DNA from 2 places in the Leptolyngbya sp. 7M genome. Region 2 is predicted to be linked to the other one. Evidence: riboswitches for the same ligand, from Rfam matches in the RefSeq annotation. Region 2 holds a riboswitch; the other holds the start of a gene.
The links. Region 2 has a riboswitch for cobalamin ahead of JVX88_RS02465 (TonB-dependent receptor plug domain-containing protein). Riboswitches for the same ligand answer to the same signal wherever they lie in the genome.

Region 1 (8,159 bases), 2.7 Mb from region 2:
TGCCTCCAAACAATATTTCTACTCCCAGCGCTCGAGCGTTTTCTAATGACTTTTGATCTCGATAAATCCGATAGGACGAGTGCAATAATACATGGCGGATTGCCTGATTGAGAAAATTAGCACCCAATGGACCCACACCACACCCAGTTAACATAGTTGGGATATTTGCCACGACTGCTCGTTGGAAAAAAGCCATAATTTCAGCCATTGCTCCAATTGCCATTAAGGGTCCGCCGCCAAAGACAACCAGGTCCATTGACTGAACGATCTCCAACCCTTCGCTTAGAGAGTGCAAAACACAGCCCTGCAATTCAGGCATTTGCCGAATGGTCATCTGGGAAATGTAGACCTCAATTGCTACCAGATGGAACTCAACTTCTCCTATCGCTTCCTGTAGGGCTTGGAGCACACCTCCTAGAATTGCCTTATCTCCCAGAGTTTCAGTGCCATACCAGCCACAAATTAATACCTTCCGTTTACTAGAACGTGCATCCGGAAAATGCATCGCCACCTTTGGAGGAGAAGAAATGCTCGAATATACCCCTAGAGTTTGCAAGTGTTTCTGGAAGCCAACCTGTAATCTTAATGTCTTCAAGGGCTTCAGCAGCTTCGATGATTTCATTTGACTGAGCAGGCTAACTTGCTTGAACAGAGTCCGGAACGATATTTTAGACACTTTAGATACAGTTTTCGTTGCTCCAGGCAGAATACAATCCTGCCTACAGGAATGACAGGCTGTTTGCAGAATCTGGTACCAATGCTCCTGATGGGTTTCATATAGGCTTACAGAGTCTTGCTTCAGAGTAGATCCCAGTGATTTGCTGGCAATTGCACAGTACCGTAGTTCACCTGTAGCAGAAAGCGTTACACCTCCAGACTGCCACTTGCACCCGACACTACGAGGTTTATGATCGATCAGTTGGCCTATCAGGGATTGGTAAAACTGAAGTTGCGTTGCCGAGGTTTCGTAATAGCGGATCAAATTTTCTAGAAAGATGACCAAATGGTAGATCTGTTCAAATGCAAATGTATCAGGTTCGACTGGCAAATTGGCTTCAGCGACTTGGTGAGGAACTCCTAACTTATAAACAATTGGAATATTGTGATTGATAGCAAACTCCAACCATTCATGCAACTGATAAACCGTTGCTTGATTGATGGTGCATTCTAGCTTTGAATCTGTAATAAATTCACAGCTTTGAATAAAGTTGAGTATCCTAATCAGAGGCTGAAGCTTGACTAAATTGACGCTATTCTTTCGGTTCAATTCACTGAAATTATGTTCCAGATCTAATAAACTGAGTCTGACAGTAAAATGAAGTTTATGGGCTTTGGCGATCGATCCAATTTGGATAATGCGGTCGATCACGCGATCAGTGTCTAAAACGGGTATTGCTAGATCAATTCTGTTTAACCTGGATAGGTTTTCACATAAGCTACTGACCCAGTGTCCTAGATGAGGATGCGGTAAAGTTGATTGACTGCAAATCTCAACCGTTTGAATTTCTGTAAATAAGGAACTTGACAGACTATCAGGGAGCCAATCGCACTTCGTTGGATCGACCATCCACAACTGCCAAATATTACCAAACTTACCCTCCGTAGTGCAGATTTCATCAACTCTCAACTGTAGAAAAGATGGTTTTGCAACGTACCGAACTCTATGCCCTGCTGGCTTAGGCAACTTGACTAAAGTATTCATGAAACAGATACTCCGGCAGTGCTTGTCTGTTTTTGAAACGCAGCATAGCGAGATGTATAGAAGTCTCTATAATCATCCATACGGGATCGAAAGGTATTGCGCTTGGGAAAATTTCGTAAATATGTGTTGTAGATCTTGCGTAAAATCTTTCCTTTTGTTTGAGAAATTCGACTGGCGTACTTTTCCAAATAAAAAGCTCGAAAAGTGCCGCTACTGTAGTGAAAGATGTAACTTTGGGAATCTAGATTCGTGTTATTATTCCAATCATGAGTTAACAAATAGATATCAGGATTTTCTTTGGCATGATGGATAATATAGGGATTATCGCCCCAATCTACGATTGATAATTCTGGGATTTCCTGTTGGGCACTATCTAATACCTTCTCGAAATAATGAATTGCTTCGCTTGAGGATTTTGCGATTAAAATACCAGCATTAATATATCCAGAATGGCCAGGTGCCAAATAGATATATTTGTTTATGACTTGAATCTCTTCAAGTCTGGGGGTATGATTGCGAATTTCACAATCTGAATCTACAAAAAATACCCAATCGTAACTGCTCTTGAGAGCTTCAATCATTAGGACAATTTTCAACCATGTTGCCTCTTCCTTGTCTGGAATTCCAGGAAATTTATCGATCAATACATAATCGTAACCATACTTTCGACAGTAGGCTCGATGGGAATCAATACAGTGTTGGAAGATCTGGTCATAGCCGATTAGGGCTATAGAGAAAACTAGTACTTTCGACTTCTTCATTGCTCTCTACTTTCCTTTGTTCAGATTGGCTTTTGAGAATTCGTTTAGTTTTCGCAGGAATACCTACAACAAAGTGATAGGGTTCAACATCTCGATTAACAACAGCACCCCCTGCGACTACTGCACTTTCACCAACGGTTACACCATGTACAATTAAAGACTTTGCTTTGATGCTGGCACCTGCTTTAATATGAACCGGTTTTTTACCAATCGTATGTGCCAAGGATTCGTTAAGAAAGGAGTTTGTATCATAGGAGTTATGGGTCATGATTACAACGCCTGGTCCTAAATTGACTCCTTTCTCCAGAGTAATCCTTTCATATAAATCAATGAAATTATGACCATTGAGCACGCAGTCATCCTCAATTGTGAGATTGTGAAAGGTTGGCTCTTTCCAATTCAATGTCACAGGTCCAAAAATCCGCACATTCGTTTTGCCAATTTGAGCACCGAATGCCGATAGCAAGCGTTTATTGATCTCAGAATGATAGATTAAGATACGGGGTGGTTCGGTTAATTTGAACCAGGTCCATAGCCACCAATATTGAGTTGTTAATAATAATCGACGACATATACGCTTTACTATAGACATGGAATCTGAACCAACCCTTTCTAATTCATGCTGAACTGTTCAAATTTGAATCAGATCTACGAAGCCTATTAATTACCTATGTAAGGTAAATACTCCTGGAATTATTGTAAACTGGGCAATACAGCCTCCTAAACAACACCTGAATTTAATTATTGAAGATTTGCCACCCGAAGCAATGGATCCGGGTACCGCTTGGTACAGCCTAAATCTGGTTCATACCATCAAACCACAGCAGGTACTAACAGCAAGGGGCTGCAATATGTCGTTTCGGCGCGCTCTGTTTGAACAGCACAGTCTCTGGTTTGACGAACGCTTTCAAGGCAGCGCAGTCCGCGAAGAATCTGACTTTTGCTTGCGCATCCGCAAAACCGGTTACAAAATTTGGTATGACCCAACAGCCCATCTGGTTCATTTGGGCGAAGAATCAGGAGGTTGCCACGATATTAGTACGCGCTCCTTCAAATACCAAATCACGTTCTATCACAACAACTTCTTGATGGGCCTAAAAAATTTGACCCCTACTCAATTTTTGCGTTTATCCACTGACTTATTCGATTGCCAGGTTTTGGGGCATCCACCTTGCTGTAAAAGTGGCTCGCCGCTTAGTATCATTAGTCGCGCTATCTTTTATATTCTAGGTTGTTTGGCAGCCGTCAAAACCTTGCTGAGTTCGCTATGGAATGACGGCCAGCGCTATACTCAACTCGACCAAATGGTCGGCGATATGTAAGGGGTGCTAGTGTCAGTTCAAGTTAGTACTGCATTTGCGCATTGTAGGCCGGCAATTGCTCAGCCTGCTCTTTACTTAGACCCGTAGCATATACGCGACGCTGGTCTTGGTCAATTCGTGCCCGGTCTGCCGAAAGCAGAACTTCTCTGCCCGAAGGATTGGTTCCTAGATCAACCACGATGTACTGAATTTGACCCATGTCATCCACCAACGCATTGGTTACAGTACCAATCTTTTCTTCGGTTTTGCTAGCCAACATGCCAGCTATTAAGTCAGAATACACGCCAAATCCGCTAATTCTGTAGCTACCCGGCTGACGATTTGAATTCAGATCATATTCATCAATTGTTTTCAAAGCCATAACATGTACCTCAAAATATCTTCAATGTGATTGTCAGACAGCAGATTCAATTTCGATAGGCTCTACTCCATGCCTAGTCCAGTGCAGTCCAGTGCAGTCCAGTGCAGTAATGTTGCACTTTACTAAAACCTTACCCCGGCTATGTCTCAAAAATCATCACTCAAAAGGTCGGAGAGCCACTACTCCTTTGGCAGTAGTTAGCTTGGTAACACCTTACATATTTGGAGTGAACGTATTCAGGCTGCACGTATTCAGACTAAGCCATGACCCTTGAAATGTTTCTCGTGACTTTATCGTGACTTTATCGTGACCTTATCCTGCCTTTATTGCTTTAACTTTATCTATGAAATCATTGCGAGTTCTGCAAATTGTTCCATCCCTATCTTTGGTCTACGGTGGCCCCAGCCAAATGGTATTGGGGCTATCAAAAAGTCTGGCAGCACAAGCCATTGATGTGACTATTCTGACCACTGATGCCAACGGCGATACGGGCCAGGCTCCACTCAATGTGCCGCTCGATCGAGCGGTACTCCAAGATGGGTATCGGATTCGTTATTTTCGCTGTTCACCATTTCGTCGCTATAAGTTTTCGCCGCTTTTACTAAACTGGCTTGCTAACCATGCTCACGAATATGATATCGCTCATATTCATGCCTTATTCTCACCAGTTAGTAGTGCAGCAGCGGCAATCGCTCGTTGGAAGAAATTGCCTTATATTCTGCGGCCCTTAGGCACCCTTGATCCAGCCGACTTACAAAAGAAAAAACAGCTCAAACGACTTTATGCAGCTCTGATAGAACGCCCCAATCTAGCAGGAGCAGCAGCAGTGCATTTTACTAGCGATCAGGAAGCAAAGGTATCTGAACGGTTCGGCACCGTAACCCGTGACGTTGTGCTGCCTTTGGGCGTCGAGCTGCCAAATATAGCCGAACCTATCCAGAAGAACCAGATCCGCTCACAGTTGGGTCTGCCCCTAGATCAGCCACTAGTTTTGTTCATGTCGCGCATTGATCCAAAGAAGGGGTTAGATCTGTTGCTACCAGCATTGGTGCAGCTATTGGCAGAAGGAGTGGAGTTTCATTTCGTATTAGCAGGGGCCAATCCACAGGATCCAAACTATGAGAATCAGATTCGTGCCCAGATTCAGGCTTCGCCTTTAGCACACTGTACTACCATGACTGGCTTTGTGACTGGAGCTGCTAAGGCCCAGCTCTTGCAGGCAGCCGATTTGTTTGTGTTGCCGTCCTATTACGAAAATTTTGGCATTGCAGTAGCAGAGGCAATGGCCGCAGGAGTGCCTGTGATTGTTTCCGATCAGGTTCATATTTGGCAGGAGATTGCGCAAGCTGAAGCGGGCTGGATCTGTACCTGTGAGGTTGATTTCTTAATCCAGCAGTTGAGATTTGCTCTCGCTGATCCAGCTAGTCGGATCGAGCGGGGAGCCAACGCCCAAACCCACGCCCTGACGCATTATAGCTGGCAGGCGATCGGACAACAGATGATTCAAGTTTACAAATCTGTTTTGGATCGTTCCCAGTGCGCCCGCTAGCGTGGCAGGGTGAACCAAAAGCGCGAGCCGTGGCCCACTTCGCTTTCTACACCAATCTTGCCGCCATGAGCCGTGATGATTTGTTGACAGAGGCAGAGACCAACGCCGATACCCGTCAACTGCCGATCTGGTCCTGCGCCCAGTTTGAGATCAAACAGCCGTTCTCGCTGCGACTGACTAATCCCTTTGCCATTGTCTGCCACAATAAAACGCAACCACTGCGGTTCTGGTTTGACCTCAACTGTAATGTGCACTCCAGGCAGATTGTGCTTCACCGCATTGAGCAAGAGTTGCTGGAACACTCGTCTAAGCTGTTCCCCATCTGCCATCACTGGAGGCAACTTGTCTAGTGCCAGCTCTAGCGTGGCTTGGTTGCGCTCCAGTAACGGTTTGAGGTCGGTCGCGACCGTTTGCAGCAGTTCCTGTACTTGCATCGGCTCTGGCTGGAGTACTACTCCTTCGGTACGATTGGTGTAAGCTTCGAGCAGGGCATTCAACTTACAGAGCTGGGTTTCGCCCGATTGGGTCATTCGCTCTAGCAAGGAGCGAGGAATCGAAATTTCATCACCTGGATGTTGCTGGAAATTTTTCAAAACCATCAGCGTTCCCATAATCGTTGTCCGTAAATCATGGGCAATCGCATGTAGAAAAACATCCTGTAATTCATTCATGTCTTCTAGCTTTTGATCGAGTCCAGTGAGAGATTGAAAGCGCTCTGGGATTAAGCCAAGCCGAACTGTCCAATCCAACACATGATCGTAGAGGGTGGTATCTCCAATACCAATGCGATCAATCCCGGCTTCGAGTTGTGTTTTCCAGTTCGCAAATTCAACGTCTCGAACCGTTTGCAGCAAGCTTTCGGCATCAGATTTACTGCTCCAAAAGGCTTCTAATGCCTTTTTAACCTCACGATTTCTACCAATGCGGGGATACCCCAGCGTTGCAGTTTGAATAGTCATAGCTGTAGCGTTCTAAATTCTGTAGATAAACATGAAAGATTAGCTGTCCCCAGATTGGAAACAGTCCATAACCAAACATCTTGAGGACGCTAGCCACAAATACCAGCACAACGACAGGCTATCTCTACTCAGATAGCCTCGCCAGATGTTATCCTCTCGTTCAACTCAGAACGCTACAACCTTAAAATTCTGGCAGAAAGCCAATTGCAAAAACTTGAAGTTTTCATCATCCGTACCTCGCAGATGTTTATGTAACGGGTTGACAACTCGGCGGGCATTCTGACTCAGAGAGTTGCGTCTCTCCTCACAGCTGCGGGACAGCGGCAGATTCGCACTGCACTTTCCCCCTTGCGTCTGATGGCTGCTCCCCACCAGAACCGAATGAGTAACTAAACCATAACACAATCAGGGTGTTATGACACATTCTGAATTTCAGGTTTAGTTAAATCAGCGAACTGCTCATAGCAGTGTGCCTCAGTACCATACAGGAAGTAGATCAACCGCAGGGGTGGTATCGCTTGCGAAGAATTGCTTCAGTTTTTCACCCACTTCCTATATAATGAGAATGATTATCATTTTTATGGATAGCTTGCTGCTAGAACAGTATGCCGCCTGTCTCCCAACCCTTGCCTGCCTCCCTTGAGCGAATTGTCCAGCGGTTCCAACAGATTACGGAACCGAAGCGGCGCTATGAGTACTTGCTTTGCTTTGCCAAGCGCCTGCCGCCATTTCCCGATGAGCAAAAGGTGGCAGAACATAAAGTTCCTGGTTGTGTGTCTCAAGTGTATGTAACTGCCAGTTTGGAGCAGGGCAAGGTGATCTTTCAGGGCGATTCCGACGCTCAACTAACCAAGGGATTAGTGGGGCTGTTGGTTGAAGGATTGAACGGGTTAGCTCCCGCAGAAATCATCCAGTTAAAGCCCGATTTCATTCAGCGAACTGGGCTGGATATCAGCCTGACTCCTTCTCGTGCCAATGGTTTTTACAATATTTTTCAAACCATGCAACGGAAAGCACTGGTCTATCATCTGGCTGAGACTTACTTGCAAACTTAAGGAGTCATTATGTCCAACCCAGTCATGCAAGTTTATCCAGAATCGGTGAATGTCCCTCAGCGTGTCATGCCCGTTACCATCATCACAGGCTTTTTGGGCAGCGGCAAAACCACGCTGCTCAATCATATTCTGAACAATCGCCATGAGTTAAAGATTGCTGTAATTGTGAATGAGTTTGGTGACATTGATATCGATTCACAACTGCTAGTTTCTGTAGATGAAAACATGGTGCAACTGGGCAATGGCTGTATTTGTTGCACCATCAATCAAAGCCTGGTTGATACTGTGTATGAAATGGTCGATCGCCATGACTCAGTTGATTACATTGTGGTTGAAACCACCGGAATTGCTGATCCTTTGCCGATCATGTTGAGCTTTATCAGTACAGAATTGCGAGATGTCACGCGACTGGATTCAGTACTGACGGTCATCGATGCTGAGTCCTTTACA
Region 2 (8,159 bases):
AGCGGAAAAAGCCGCCAAGGATTTCGAACAGCGCCAAAAGAATGTAGAAAGCACGGTCAAACAAGCCGAGCGGCCAAAGGTGTTCCTTCAGATATCGAACGAGCCTTTGTTCACCATCGGCAGTGATTCGTTCATGACAGAGCTAGTCGAGCTCGCCGGCGGCATTTCGCTGACGAAGGATATCACTGGCGGGTATCCAAAGATCAGCAAGGAAACAGCGTTAGCAATGGATCCTGATGTGATAGTTCTGTCGGACAGCGACGATAACCGCGAGCCGAATACTGTTTTCAGCAATTCAAAGGCCGTAAAGAATGGAAGAATAATTCGCGTCAACGCAGACATCCTGTCACGGCCGGGCCCGCGTTTGGCCGATGCGCTCGAACAGATCGCCGGGTTTTTGAATAAGTAGAAATTTACGAAAAGCTTCGGGCAGCCAGCTTTTGAAGAAAAAAGAAACATTTTGGTTTGGTTTGATCGCGGCGTTGGTGGTGACGTTGGTTTCAGCCATTCTGCTTGGAAGCGAGCGTGTCTCGGTATTTGAAATGACGGAGCAGGGGCGAGCGATCTTATTCGATATTCGGCTGCCCCGCGTATTGCTGGGGGCGTGTGTCGGAGCAAGTTTGGCGATTGCGGGAGCCTCACTGCAGGCTTTGCTAAGGAATCCGTTGGCCGAGCCCTATCTCCTTGGCGTTTCGAACGGAGCGGCATTGGGGACATTGCTGGCATTTGTTTTTCTGGATGGGCTTGCTTGGGCTCGTCCGTTACTCGCCTTTGCCGGTGCGATAATTGCGACCTTTGCCGTCTATCAGATGGCAAAAAGCCGCGCGGGAATGAACGTGGAGCGCTTGGTCTTGTCTGGCGTGATCGTTACAACTTTTCTCTCGTCGATCATCGTTTTGCTGACAAGTTTGCTTGATGCGGCTCGCCTGCGAGGTTACACATTCTGGCTGCTCGGTGATCTGTCGCAGGCGACCTACGATGGATTCTATATGACGCTTGCGGCGGCTACCGTTGGAACGGTTGTACTTTCAACTCAGGCTCGTGCTCTTAACCTAATGATGATCGGCGAACGCGACGCATTTGATTTTGGGGTGGAGGTTGGCCGAGTTCGCATCACCATATTCACGGTGGCAAGCGTCTTGGTCGGGACCGCAGTCGCAGCGAGCGGCTCGGTCGGATATGTCGGATTGATAGTTCCTCATCTCGTGCGGCTTGCGGTCGGCAGCGATAATCGGCTGGTCGTTCCGATGTCTGCGATTTCTGGAGCGATATTCGTGGTTTTGGCGGATACCGTTGCGCGGACGGCGATCGCTCCTAGAGAATTGCCCGTCGGTGCAATAACTGCGTTGATAGGAGCACCGTTGTTCATTTATTTACTGCGCCGTTAATACGTATGCTTTCAGTCAAGGACATCACAATACGATACGGCCCGTGCGATGTGCTGAGCAATATTTCTTTTGATATGCGCGAAGGTGAAATGATCGCGCTGCTTGGGCCGAACGGTGCGGGAAAAACCACGCTGATCAAAGCCCTAAACGGAATACTTCCTGTGGCCGAGGGCGATATCTTGCTTGACGAAAAGCCGCTTGGAACATATTCGCGGCGCGAGATAGCAAAGCGGATCGCGGTGGTTGCGCAGGAGAACGAGACCAAGTTTCCGGTAACGGTCCTCGAGTTCGTTTTGTCTGGCAGGTTCGCGAGCGGCTCGGCATTCGGTTGGGAATCGGAAGACGATATTGAATCGGCAAAGAGAGCCCTATCCGAATGCGATCTTGCGGATTTCGGTTCGCGGCTGATGAATGAACTTTCAGGCGGTGAGCGGCAGCGTGTGGTTTTGGCGCGTGCTATAGCGACCGATGCAAAGATACTGTTGCTCGATGAACCGACGGCTAATCTCGACCTGCGGCATCAGGCAATGATGTTTCGGCTAGTTCGCGAAAGGTGTGATTCCGAAGACTATTCAGCAGTCGTCATCACACATGACTTGAATCTGGCTGCGGAATTCGCCAATAAGCTACTGCTGTTGAAACAAGGGACTATCTATGTCGCCGGAGCGGCAACGGATGTATTGACAGGACCGAACATTAGGGAAGTTTTTGGTGTAAACACATTGCTGGATATAAATCCGGCAAGCGGGAACGTTCGGGTAACGAACGTATTTTGATCGGCATTCGACACAAAGGAAGACCGGTGCAAATCCGGCGCTGCCCACGCAACCGTTAAAGTCGGGAACTTTGCTCGTTTGTCTTGGCACGGAACCATTCTGCGTGTGGGCAGAAGAGGACAATATGAAGATCACTTTTACATTCATCTTTGCGCTGCTTCTTGCTAGCGGCGTTTCAGCACAGGCCGACCCGGCCCCAACACCTTCACCAACTCCGGAGACCATTAGGGAAACTGTTACAGTTTCGGCGGATCTGCCGCAGCCGATCGACGAGGTCTCAAAGACCGTTAATACGATTAGCGGACAGCAGCTGCGTGAGCGGGCAGACATTACACTTGTTGATTCGCTGCGCCTGATGCCAGGTTTTCGCGTGCAGCAATTGGGCGGATTTGGCCGGACCGCTTCAGTAAAGACACGCGGGCTGCGCAATCAGGACACCGCGATCTTGATCGACGGCGTGCGGCTTCGCGATTCGGCCGCGATCACAGGAGACGCATCACCATTCCTGAGCGATATCACCCTGACCAGCGTTTCACGCGTCGAGGTGTTAAGAGGTTCGGGGTCGTCGATTTATGGAACAAATTCTATCGGGGGCACAGTTAATTTTGTTACGCCCGATCCGCGAACAGGTTGGCACGGACAGATCGCCGGTGCGATTGGCGGGCTCGGGCTTGGCCGTTTTCGCGGAGAGACAACCTATGGAACAAATGTGCGACCGTTGACATTGCCGAGATCGCACCAAACAATGCCAATGCGAAAGCTTTTCTTGCAGTAAATCCTCACTCCTCGCACATAAACGTAACACGTGTAAATGGCATAACTACTGTTATGTCTGCGCCGCGCGGTGGTGTTATCGCTGGTCAAGGAACGATCATCAACCTTAATGGTTCAACACAAGGTGAGATGGCTATTGTTCGCGAAGCAGCTTTGGTCATTAATTTCCCACGAGTCGCACAAGGCGGCGGATTTGGTGGCGGTTTCGGCGGATTTGGCGGGCCGCAGGTCGATCTAAATGAGGCGATACGCCGCCGTGATACTGCTGTCGAAACACTTAAAAAGCAGTTTGCTGATGCATTGAACTACGGACGGGCAATGGACGCCTATGCAAAGGACAAATCCATTCCGATGCCGAAAACCGATCTTGCACTAGAGGCAATGGTTCCTTACGTCCGCGGTGAGAAGCCGATAGTATTTACGGCCGAACGTGAACGTGATATCCGTGCGGTCCTGAGATTTATCGCGGATATGAAGGTTAAGGGCATTCTTGTCGGTGGTCAGGAAGCCTTCAAGGTCGCAAACGAGCTTAAGTCGGCTAATGTGCCGGTCATTTTTACGCATATTTACAGCCTCCCGGTCCGCGATGATGATGAATACGACTATCTTTTTGCGGGGCCGGCAAAGCTGCACTCGGCCGGCGTTCAATTTGCTATTTCGACAGGCGATATCGGCGCGGAAGCAAGAGACCTTCCCTATCACGCCGGTCTTGCGGGTGCTTACGGCCTCCCGCGTGAAGAGGCGCTAAAATCAGTAACCATCTATCCTGCCCAAATACTTGGGATCGCTGATAAAGTGGGTTCGATCGAGGTCGGGAAGATGGCAAATATCGTCGTTACGGACGGTGATATTCTCGATCCCCGCACGAATATCAAACATATGTTCATCAATGGCCGCATGATCCCACTCACAAGCCGACATACTGAACTGTTTGAAAGTTTCAAAGATCGGAAATAGAGAGCTTATTAACTGCTGATCTAATAAGGCCGCCTATCGATCGCTCCATTGGCGGCCTTTTTCATTTCCGTATCAACCTATCTGATCCCGCTTAACAAGATCGCATCGTGTCTCCAAGATCCCAACACTATCGATATACTGTTTCCGCTAGGTGAAACGGATATACCGGAGACCTCGTTCACTTCATCATCGCTGAGATCTAATAGAACCCTCAGTTGAGGTTCATCTAAACATTGATATAATTTTTAGTATCTACTTCTTCGATCACCCGTTTGACGTCTGCGATGAAGCGATAGCCACGCCTGGGCAGCGTCTCAATGTACGTTGGGGCTTGCGCACTGTCATTCAAGACTTTTCTCAACTGTCTGACGTTAAAGAGATATTGCCATCCTATACAAAGCTATTCGGCCAAACAGTGCGAAGAAGATATTCTTTCTCAAGGATCTTTCCGGGCTTTTCAAGGAATGCCAACAATAACTCATACATCTTCGGTGTGAGCTGGATGTGCCTCTTGCCGTGCCATAAAACCTTCTCTTCTGGGCAGAGAAGAAATTCGCCGAACCTATATAACATATTCTCCTACAATCACTTACGCTTCTCTAACAAATTTCTAATCAATCTATAACCGCATTCTAACCGCAACTCCGCGCAAGTTCCACGAATTTAACGTCTTCTGACTTGGCCGGACGACTTGTCAATTCTTTTGCCATAGCTCCTCAGGCCGGCCGTGGCAATTCTTCCGATCCGAACTTAAGGTCGGTGAAGGAATGCGAAGTTCAATATTGAAGGACGTAAATTGTCGCTGAAATGGGAGAGAAGTTTCATATGCCGAAGATAGATAAAATTGGGGTCCTCGCGATCGACGGGACCATTGAACCAGCGAAGTATGAAGGCAGGGTAATAAAAAATACGAGGGGAAGGGTTATGACGATAACGCTGCCCGAAAGTTTCGCGAAGCTGCGGGCTTTTGATAATAGCGACATGGATCACATTTACGGTGTGATCAAACTTGAACCGGATTGGCACCGTGGCTGGTCTAACTTCCACAGAATTATTGGAGTTAAAAGATCATTTTGGAAACCTGGAGCTTGCCAGGTCTAGAGAGCGAGGAAACCAAGGAGTAACGAAAAATGCAAAAATTAATACTTATAACTCTAATTTCAATGGTCCATTTCACCGTCAGCCAGACGGTATTTGGCCAAATCAAGATGAACGTCCCGAACTTGCCCAAGATCGGAAAGCCGACGAGTGATCAAGGACGAGGACTGTCTGATACCACACCAAAGGATAAAGGCACAGAGAACAATTCAACCCGATGCGGCCAACCGCAACACCGAAGTTCATTCGAAGCTCAGTTTATGTTCAGGCAAAAACCCATGATCAATATTGGAAAATGAAGGGCCAAAGAAATTATTCAAGCTGGGCACCTTTGACCAAATTCAAGAGTTTTTACAATGAAGAAAAGCCACTCAATTATTCTGTGGCGTACTTTAATCCGAACGGGACGCCTTGGTATAGCGAGAAGCTTGAGGCAAAAGGTCGTAATGCAGATAGGACGGTTGTATATGAAAGTCCGAGTCCGTGGGGAGAGACGCTTGATACAAAATCTACCGACGCAACTGGCGTGTTTTCATTCAAAATAACTAACGACGATACGAAAGAGCTTCTGTATGAGGGCAAGTTCAAGGTCGGGAAATTCAGTACTGCGAATGGCGGTCAGGATAAGAACAATTTTGAGTTCTTTCTGGGCCATGATTGGCTAATGTCTTATGGAATGATCGGTTTTCACCATTCGCTGGACGAGGTTGGCGGAATGCCGCCGTTAATGAGCGTTTGGATAAAAGGTACCCAAATGAGTCTGATCTTGAAGGACGTGTTTTCTTCAAAGGCCAACAGATCGCTTCGACAAAGGACGGCGGCGGAGCTTCCGATTATGATGAACGGGCAACCGATAAGGCCGCATCTTTTGAGCCATTGAACAGATAAAAGCGTTGGCAGTTCCAATGGAAGACCCTTCTTTTTGACAACAACGGGACATTCAATCGAGGTAACTTTCCCAATGCCTTCTACGTGGACAAGAATCCGGGAGTCTATACGGTCAAGATATATCATCTTGGACAGCAGATCCGTGAACTTGAATTCACTGTCGGCGTCGATGGACGTTTTGTAAAACCTGCCTATTCTGACCAGGTCTTCATTCTTTATCACACGATCCTGGTTCCGGTTAAGGTCTCCTCACCGTAAGAAAAATGGAATGTAGCAGCGTGGAAAACGGAGTTGTTCTACTGGAACCCCATAAATGACTTCACGAATTAAATGGTTTGGCACTGCGGAAGCTGAAGGACCGGGGATCTTTGCTAACGTTAGCCACATTCAAAGGTTTTATACGGAAGGAGGTCTTGCACCGACCGAACCGGGAAATGTGATAGGCGAAGAACGCGGAATTCCGTACACCGCTGAATACTATTTTTATCGAATGCGAAACACCCCCGGTCGGCCGCCGATCAGATAGCTTACAAATACGGTAGGATGATGATCTGGAAAACGTGGGTTTTAATCATCATTTTTGCGGCGGTCGGTCGGCTTCGGGGACGTTCTTGTAAACGTCCTCATATTTAGCGTAGCCGTCCTTGATAACGGTTGTCATAAGATTATCCTTGTCAACCACCTGTACTTCTAGCAGTATTGCAGGCACCTGTTTCCCGATCGCGTCGTTCGTGAACATTTCGGTACCAGTTAATTGCTCCTTCTTTGCAAGTTTTATGGCCGCCTCAACAGCTCCATTTGCCAGTGGAATTATGGGTTTATACACGGTCATCGTCTGTTTTCCTTCGGCGATGCTTTGTAAAGCAGAGAGCTGTGCATCCTGTCCGGTAACCAAAACCTTTCCTGCAAGCCCCTTATTGCTCAGAGCAGCGATAGCACCGCTCGCGGTTCCGTCATTTGAAGCGATGATCGCTTGTATATTGTTACTGTTTTGGGTGAGGGCATTTTGAACTATCTTCAGCGCTTCTTCGGCTTTCCAGTCGGTGGCGTGCTGGTCACCTACGATCTTGATATCGCCGCGATCTATCGCTGGCTGAAGCACGGCAAGCTGTGCCTTTTTCATTATGTGCGAATTATTATCCTTGTTATCGCCATAGACCATCAGATAATTTCCTTTCGGAACCTTTGCAAGCGCATACTCAGCCATTTTTTGCCCTATAACCGGGACTTGATGCGAAATGTAAAGATCAATCTTGTCCGAATTTATCAGGCGATCATAGCTGATCACTGGTACGCCTTTCGCTTTTGCCTTATCAACCATGAGAGCAGCCTGAGTCGCGTCATGCGGAGCAATAACAAGCACATTTACGCCCTGTGTAAGCATCACGTCAACGTCGTTTGCCTGCTTTTCCGCGCTCTTGTTGGCTACCGTAACGACACACTCGACATTCATCTTTTTGCAATGAGCCTCAAACGCTTCCTTGTCACGGACCCAACGTTCCTCTTCGAGTGTTGCCATCGCAAAACCTATCTTGACTTTACCGTCGGCAGGCACTGAAGTGTTGTGGGAATTCACACCACTGGGTTCAGGCGCGCTCACGCAGCCAGCTATCAAAATTGCGACGATAAATACAACAAGCGATCTTGTTTTGATCATTCTAAATTGCTCCAAACTAGGGGATTTTTATCAAGCCTTCTTTCCGAGCATATCAAGCCCGACGGCAGTTACCAAGATCACGCCTTTAATAATGTCCTGAAGATAGTTCTCGAGGTTTATCGAACTCATCCCGTTATCAAGGCTAGCCATTATCAACGCACCCAGACACGCTCCGAAAACCGTTCCGCGCCCTCCCATCAGGCTTGCTCCGCCTATAACACACGCTGCAATGGCGTCGAGTTCCTTTAATGTGCCTGCATCGACGGTGGCACTGCCAAGTCGAGCTGTGCTAACGATCGCCGCTAGCCCGACAAATGCCCCAAGCAAGGCAAAGACCTTGAGCGCGGTCAACCGGTTATTTATGCCCGAAAGCCTAGCCGCCTCGGAATTTCCGCCGATCGCATACAAGTACCGGCCAAATGTCGTATTATTAGTGATGAAGTGCCCGAGCAAGGCCACACCAATAAATAGCAAAACCGGATTTGGAATGCCCGCGTACGCATTCATCGCGAAGATGAATATCACTATACCCGCGACCGGAACCAACGCTTTCATAAGCTCCGGGCCAACACTGCCGCTTCCAAGACCATACTCTTCTTGCACGGCCGAGCGTCTCCATAC

Region 1: linked by a shared signal. The riboswitch ahead of JVX88_RS15920 (sensor histidine kinase) and the one ahead of JVX88_RS02465 (TonB-dependent receptor plug domain-containing protein) in region 2 are both predicted to bind cobalamin.

What each region holds. Positions count from the first base shown of each region.
Region 1 is NZ_CP070897.1:3,211,108-3,219,266, reverse strand. It holds gene JVX88_RS15950 (polysaccharide pyruvyl transferase family protein) at 1-1,369, opposite strand, end outside; gene JVX88_RS15945 (hypothetical protein) at 1,699-2,463, opposite strand; gene JVX88_RS15940 (acyltransferase) at 2,414-3,055, opposite strand; gene JVX88_RS15935 (hypothetical protein) at 3,231-3,785, shown strand; gene JVX88_RS15930 (PRC-barrel domain-containing protein) at 3,808-4,146, opposite strand; gene hpsP (hormogonium polysaccharide biosynthesis glycosyltransferase HpsP) at 4,490-5,695, shown strand; gene JVX88_RS15920 (sensor histidine kinase) at 5,692-6,654, opposite strand; cobalamin riboswitch at 6,906-7,051, opposite strand; gene JVX88_RS15915 (SufE family protein) at 7,260-7,709, shown strand; gene JVX88_RS15910 (CobW family GTP-binding protein) at 7,719-8,159, shown strand, end outside.
Region 2 is NZ_CP070897.1:497,672-505,830, reverse strand. It holds gene JVX88_RS02480 (ABC transporter substrate-binding protein) at 1-409, shown strand, start outside; gene JVX88_RS02475 (FecCD family ABC transporter permease) at 441-1,388, shown strand; gene JVX88_RS02470 (ABC transporter ATP-binding protein) at 1,394-2,164, shown strand; cobalamin riboswitch at 2,128-2,257, shown strand; gene JVX88_RS02465 (TonB-dependent receptor plug domain-containing protein) at 2,289-2,939, shown strand; gene JVX88_RS02460 (amidohydrolase family protein) at 2,993-3,895, shown strand; gene JVX88_RS40395 (hypothetical protein) at 4,122-4,244, opposite strand; gene JVX88_RS40390 (transcriptional regulator) at 4,286-4,468, opposite strand; gene JVX88_RS02445 (hypothetical protein) at 4,721-4,996, shown strand; gene JVX88_RS02440 (hypothetical protein) at 5,026-5,292, shown strand; gene JVX88_RS02435 (hypothetical protein) at 5,289-5,873, shown strand; gene JVX88_RS02430 (hypothetical protein) at 5,966-6,139, shown strand; gene JVX88_RS02425 (DUF3455 domain-containing protein) at 6,195-6,407, shown strand; gene JVX88_RS02420 (substrate-binding domain-containing protein) at 6,456-7,538, opposite strand; gene JVX88_RS02415 (sugar ABC transporter permease) at 7,569-8,159, opposite strand, start outside.